Regions from separate parts of the Arthrobacter sp. ASL1 genome, predicted to be linked through region 2. Evidence: predicted binding sites of a transcription regulator. Region 2 holds the regulator's gene; the other holds the start of a gene.
What was found. Region 2 encodes LexA, which represses DNA repair genes until DNA is damaged. Its sites were predicted from a motif close to TCGAACANNTGTTCGA; they were not measured.
Positions count from the first base shown of each region.

Region 1 (3,412 bases), 790 kb from region 2:
CAGTTGCCGTTCCGCGCCCATCCGCTCGGCGAAGGGCCGCAGTTCGGGCTTCTCCTCCAGCGCCTCGCGGAAGTTGCTGGCCGAGAAGCGCCATAGCTGCTTGGCGATCACATCCAATTCGCTGTCCTCCATGCCGAGCGCCTGCCCGGCATCACGGACGGCGCCGCGGGCGCGGTAGCCGTTCTGCATGCTCATCAAGGTGACCCGCTGGGAGCCGAACCGTTCGAAGATGTGCTCGTAGACCCGATGCCGTTCGGCGGATTCGACGTCGATGTCGATATCGGGCAGGGTGGTCCGGTCCCGGGAGAGGAACCGTTCGAAGAGCAGGTCGTGTGCCAAGGGATTCACCTGGCTGATGCCGAGCAGGAAGTTCACCAGGGAGGAGGCGCCCGACCCCCTGGCGGCGTTGCGCACCCCCATGTCGGCGATCATCGCACTGACCTCGGCGACGGTGAGGAAGTAGGTGCTGAACCCCAGATCGGTGATGGTATCCAGTTCCAGGGCCAACCGGTCCCGCAGCTTACGGGTCCCTGAGTCGCCGGGCAGCAACCGGGTGATGCCCGCTTCGCACCGTGCGGCCAGTTCGGCATCGGGAGGTCCCGTGATGCCGATGACGCTGGCTTCGGGCACGACGGGGATCCCCCAGCCGGCGTCCGCGACGGGGTCCATCCGTGCCCAATCGGCCAAAGCCGCGGTGGCACGCAGCAGTTCGGCAGCCAGCGCCCCCTCCCCCGCTTCCCGGGCGAGCTCCCGGGCCAGGGCCTGCATGCGCCCGGGGCTTTTGAGCCACCCCTGTCCGTTGGGTTGCAGGTCGGTCAGGGTTTCCAGCGAGCTCAGCGCCCGGGCGGAGTCGAGCACGTCTGCGGTGGCGGCGCCATCGGGCTCGGCATAGCGTACGGCGTTGGTCAGGATCGCCGGCACGTCCAGGTCCTGCGCGGCCCGGAGCATCCGGATGGCATGGGCGCTGCTGAGCCGTTCGCCCGGGGTGTTCAGGTGGGTGACCAGTTCCACGCGCACCGCGTCGCGGCCCAGCTGGGCCAGCCACGTTCCCAGGACCGATCGCGCCCGGGTCAGGTCGCGCCGCAGGGCTGCCTGCCCGACGTCGGAATCCGGTCCCAGCAACACCGTCAGCACCGTACCCTCCTCGGGGTCGACGGCGCAGGTTGCCAGCTCGGCATGGGTGACCCCGATGAGCTTGCCTCCCGTGCCGCCGCGGTGTGCCGACGTTCCCTCATGCGCCAGGGAAACCAGCCGGCACAGGGCGCGATACCCGGCACCGGCGCAATTCCCCCGGGCCAGCACGATGACCCTCCCTTGCACCTGGAGCCGGGGACGGCCACGGGACGCAGCAACCGGGTGTCGCGGGACTCCGGCTTCCGGACCCAGCACGGCCAGGTTCACCCCGAGAATGGGGTCCAAGCCGGTTTCCCGGCAGGCCTTGAGGTGCTTGACGGCGCCGTACAGGCCATCACGTTCGGTGGCGGCCAACGCATCGGCCCCCTCGGTGGCCGCCCGGCGGGCCAGGTCCTGCGGCCAGGAAACCCCGTAGTGTGCACTGAACGCGGAAGCCACATTCAGGTGGGTGAAACTCACGCGCTCTCCAGCAAGGCGTCGTGGATGCGAATGAGTCGCCAGCGGCCATTCTCCACATCCCGGGAGACCTCGAAAGTGAGCAACGGCCCACGACCGGCCAACCTGACCTGGAGGCGCCAGATCTCGTGGTCCACGAGCCCCGGGCCGCGGCCACGTTCGGCGCGGACCTCCTCGGCCCACCACCGCCGGCGCTCGAACCAGCGGACGGGATCGGCGGAAACCCGGTATTCCCGTCCCTGCCAGCGCAGGCGCAGCGGCAGGCCTGCGGTGCTGCATTCCACGTCGACGGACTGGGTGAAAAGCCCCATCTGGTACCTCCAAACCGCCCCGGAAAACAACGTGGGTCACGGGGCACTATGTGACGGACGGGGCCGCGGATCCGCAGGGGCATGACGACCACTCCATTCTATTCGAATCTATGTTCTAAGCAAGATCAGATTAGGAAGTCTGTACGACACTTTGGGATCTGGGCAGAAAAACAGGCAGCTGACCGGGCACGATGCATGCGCATGACTCCGGCCACCCTTGGTCTGCGATGGCAGGAAACACACTTCCCCGTCCCCGAACCGAAGTTATCCACATTCCAGCGGATCCCTGTTCTGGCCATCGGCGCCTCGTTAGCGTCGAGACATGGGAAAACGCATAGCCGCCGGCCTCGTCTCACTCGCACTGCTTCCGCTGGTCCTCACCACAGCCTGCACGACTGCACCACAACCACCAGAGACCACCGCTTCCTCGGACACCCAAAAAGCGAAAGCCGCTGAGGCCGAATCCATCGCCCCGCGCAGTACCGAGAAGATCAAGCCTGTCTGGACCAAGAAGCTGGAACCCATCGGACAACCCGTGCTGCAAGACGGCGTTGCCCTGGTCATCACCGGCGGGGGCCAGCTCATGGAACTGGTGGCCCTGAACGTCAAGAACGGCAAGGAACTGTGGCGCAAGGACTACCACCCGGGCTACGTTAGCGCCGGCATCGTCAATGGCCCGGCTGTCACCGAAGACAACAAGGGGCACGTCCGTGCCGTCTTCCTCCAGCGTGGGCATATTCCCGATGAGGACTACGGGACCTACAACTGGACGGTTCCCGTCGCCGTCGACCTGAAGACAGGCAAGGAGGTTTACCGCGGAAAGAGCCCGGAACTTGCCACCTCCCGACCCGACGAATGCGACGATGGAACCGATCTCTGCTACCGGCGGTGGCGGCTTTCCGGCGACATCACGGAACTCGTGCACGTCGATCTGGTCACCGGACAGGTCAAGCACGGCAAGGAAGCAAGCCCGCTCGGCGAGCAGGCCCAGCCAATCGGATCCGGTGGCCTCGTGGTGAGAGGGGGCGATCCGCAACGGCTTGCACGCGCCGACAAGGGCAAGATCCTCTGGCAGAAGAACATGACTTCAGTCTTCGGGGCGGGCGTCAGCACCGGCTGGGGTTGGTCGTTCGACTACCTGGAGAAGAAGAACCTCTTCATTGGTGCCGTGGGCATTCGCCCACGCCCCGACTTGAGCGACGAGGACTTCGATGAGCTCGACTCCTACAACATCGATGCAACGGACCAGGTGCTGGTCGGGATCCAGGCGACGACCGGAAAGGTCCTGTGGAAGGCAGGAGGCGCCCATCCGTGGTGCCGCTCCCATATGGGTACATCGGGAACCCGCTTCCACGACGGGAAGGCGTACCCGGTCCGATGCGAATTCCTCTCGGGAAGCGTGCATGTCCCCGGCAAGAACACTTACCGCGAGGGCAAAGCCCGGCTCGTCGGGTACGACCCGCTCACAGGAAAAGCCGCCTGGAAGTCCAAAACCGTGAAGCTGGCCCAGA
Region 1 covers NZ_CM155284.1:380,085-383,496, forward strand. Annotated here, with positions in the region: gene AC1MEQ_RS01725 (DNA polymerase III subunit alpha) at 1-1,593, opposite strand, end outside; gene AC1MEQ_RS01730 (DUF6504 family protein) at 1,590-1,901, opposite strand; gene AC1MEQ_RS01735 (outer membrane protein assembly factor BamB family protein) at 2,224-3,412, shown strand, end outside.
Region 1: the regulator LexA is predicted to act here: its motif matches at 2,004-2,019, upstream of AC1MEQ_RS01730 (DUF6504 family protein).

Region 2 (3,412 bases):
GGGCCGAGGAGACTGAGACCGGGGACCGCGATGATCTGGTGCCCGGGGTCAGTGAACGGGCATGGCGGCAGGTATCGGTCAGTGCCATGGATTGCCTGGGCGCGCAGAAGTGCCCCATGGCAGAAGAGTGCTTCAGTGAATTGGCCCGCAAGAAGGCAGGCGAGGCCGACATCGTCATCACCAACCACGCTATGCTCGCCGTGTCGGCGTTCGAAGGGCTGGCAGTCCTGCCCGAATTCGACACCGTGATCATCGACGAGGCCCACGAACTCCAAGACCGGGTGACCAGTTCAGTCACGCGCCCGATTTCGGCGGCTTTGGTCTCTGGCGCGGCGACAGCCACCCGGAGAAATTGCAAGGGCGTGGCCGTGGAGGCCCTGAACCGCGCGGGCCAGGCCCTGGCCGACGCCCTCGACGGCGTTCCCGCAGGGCTGCTTCCCAAGGGGTTGAATGAAGAACAGCGCGGTGCCGTGGCCGCCGTCCGGGAAGCCGCTCGCGTTGCCCTGTCCGACTCGAAACCGGCCAACGGCGAAACCGCTGACGGCGGCCGGCAAATGGCACGTTCCCAGCTCCTGTACCTGACGGAACAATGCGATCGACTCGACGGACCGGCCGACGAGCGAGAAGTCGTCTGGATCTCGCGCCAGGGCAGCTTCACCCCGGGCGCCGGCTACACGGCTCCCGATGACTCCGCGCCGGCCACCATCAACGTTGCCCCACTGTCCGTCGCGGGCAAGCTCCGCGAGGGTCTATTCGATGGGCGAACCGTTGTTCTGACCTCTGCCACCTTGGCCATCGGCGCCGCCTTCGAACCCGTCGCCGGTTCATTGGGGCTCCTCGGTGAGGGCGCCCCGGCTTGGACGGGCATCGACGTGGGCAGCCCCTTTGACTACACGCGGCAGGGCATGCTCTACGTGGCACGTCACCTGCCGAAGCCGTCGAGGAGCGTTTCGCCGGAGGCCTTGGACGAACTGGCCGACCTGATCGGGGCATCGGGTGGGGGAGTGCTTGCGCTCTTCTCATCGCGCCGGGCCGCCGAGGAAGCCGCAGAGGCACTCCGCCCGAGGGTGGACCCGGATATCCTCTGCCAGGGCGAATCGAGCATGTCCACCCTGGTCCAGCAATTCGCGGACGAACGGGACACCTGCTTGTTCGGAACCATGACGCTGTGGCAGGGGGTCGATGTCCCCGGCCCCTCGTGCCGACTCGTGGTGATCGACCGGATCCCCTTCCCCCGGCCTGACGATCCACTGTCCACGGCCCGTAGCCGGGATGTCGCCAGGCATGGCGGCAACGGGTTCATGGCGGTTTCGGCCTCCCATGCCGCCGTGCGACTGGCCCAGGGGGCGGGGCGGTTGATCCGGTCCACCACCGACCGCGGCGTTGTCGCTGTCTTGGACTCGAGGTTGGCCACCGAACGATACGGAAACTTCCTGCGCGCCTCGCTTCCACCCATGTGGGCCACAACCGACAAGAAAGTTGTCCTGGGCGCCCTGGCCCGCATCGCATCCAGCTGATCCTGAACGCAAAGGCCCCCGTCCGCGGAAGACGGGGGCCGGGCGGACGGGAGTCCTAGATCGAGCGCATCACCGAAACGACCTTGCCCATGACGGTGGCGTGATCGCCGAGGATGGGTTCATATTGCCGGTTCTGGGGCAGCAGCCACGTATGTCCGTCTCGTTGGCGGAACGTCTTCACCGTGGCCTCATCGTCCAGGAGCGCGGCGACTATGTCGCCGTTCTCTGCATGCTGCTGGCGCCGGACGACCACCCAGTCGCCGTCGCAGATTGCCGCCTCCACCATTGAATCCCCGCTGACCTTGAGCATGAAGAGCTCGCCATGCCCGACCAGCTGACGGGGTAGGGACATGACATCTTCGACGGATTGGTCTGCAAGGATCGGCCCACCGGCAGCGATTCTGCCGACCAGCGGGACTCTTGCCACATCGGCGGACGAGTCCATCTCGACGACCGACAGGTCTGCGCGCTCCCTGGCCGTGTCCTCGGGCGCCTTCCCCGTCGTGTCCGAGGCAGCGGCGGTTCCGAGGCTGAGGGGCAGCAGGATTTCCATGGCCCGCGGACGACGGGGGTCACGGCGTATGTACCCAAGCTTTTCCAACTGGCTCAACTGGTGGGTGACGCTGGACAGGCTGGCCAGCCCGACCGTGTCCCCGATCTCGCGCATCGACGGTGGGTAGCCCTTGTCGGCGACGGCCCGCTGGATCGTCTCCAGAATCCTTCGTTGCCGAGCCGTCAGGCCCTTGGGTGCCTTCTTCGGCGCCGGAGTCTCCGCTGAGCTCATGGTCCATCCCGTCCTGGTAAATCGCCGGCGTACCGGGCCTGTGCGCAATCTGTCGGATGCGGCTGATGGACTCTCATCCGTTCAGCCGATGCCTCCACTCTAGGGCAGCGGAGACGGTCATTCAAAGATTTATTCGAACGTGTCTCGACAATGCTCGTACAAAGATGCTAAAAATGATCAAGAAGTTCGAATATGAGTTCGAAGAAGATTCGCGGCATCCGCGACAGGTACCCGCAGCGGCGGGTCGAAAGGAAGGCAAGACCATGGCTCACATCGCATTGACTGCCCCGGCGTTCGGCACGAATGATTGCGTCGACGCGCGGGTCGCCCGCGACATCCGTCGGGCACCAGTTTCCCCGCGGATCGAACTCACCCGGCGGGGTCGTTTCCTCCTGATTGGTCTGCCCTTGATGCTGGCGGCGACCGCGGCATTGGTACTTGCCGGCATCTTCACCGCACCCGTGATGGCAGCGGGATCGTCCGGAACCGCGCCGGTGGAGGCGACTACGGTCTCGGTGATGCAAGGGGACACCGTATGGGATCTGGCAGCGGAATTCGCGCCAGACCGGGATCGCCAGCAAGCCGTCGCGGAGATCACCGAAATGAACGACCTGCATGGTTCCGTGTTGGTCCCGGGGCAGCAGATCTTCGTTCCAACCGGCAGCTGAACCGTCATTGTGACTGCCGGCTCATCTTCAAATTCCTCGGGCGGCCCACCACGGAATTAGAATGGTGCGGTGAGTAATCAGCTGGAAAGACTGGCCAAACTGCCGTTGCGGGAGAATCTGCGCGGCATCGAACCCTACGGTGCACCGCAACTTGACGTCGCCGTCCTGCTGAACGTCAACGAAAACACGCATCCGCTACCGGAATCCGTCTGCAGGGCCATCACCGAGGACGTCACCGCGGCCGCCCTCACGCTGAACCGATACCCGGACCGGGAATTCACCGAATTGCGCGAACGCCTTGCAAACTACCTGGGCCATGGCCTGGTCGCGGAGAACATGTGGGCCGCCAATGGTTCCAATGAAGTCCTCCAGCAAATCCTCCAGGCGTTCGGCGGCCCGGGACGCAGCGTCATGAGCTTCCCACCGACCTACTCGATGTATCC
Region 2 covers NZ_CM155284.1:3,554,751-3,558,162, forward strand. Annotated here, with positions in the region: gene AC1MEQ_RS16795 (ATP-dependent DNA helicase) at 1-1,517, shown strand, start outside; gene lexA (transcriptional repressor LexA) at 1,573-2,301, opposite strand; gene AC1MEQ_RS16805 (LysM peptidoglycan-binding domain-containing protein) at 2,475-2,969, shown strand; gene AC1MEQ_RS16810 (histidinol-phosphate transaminase) at 3,039-3,412, shown strand, end outside.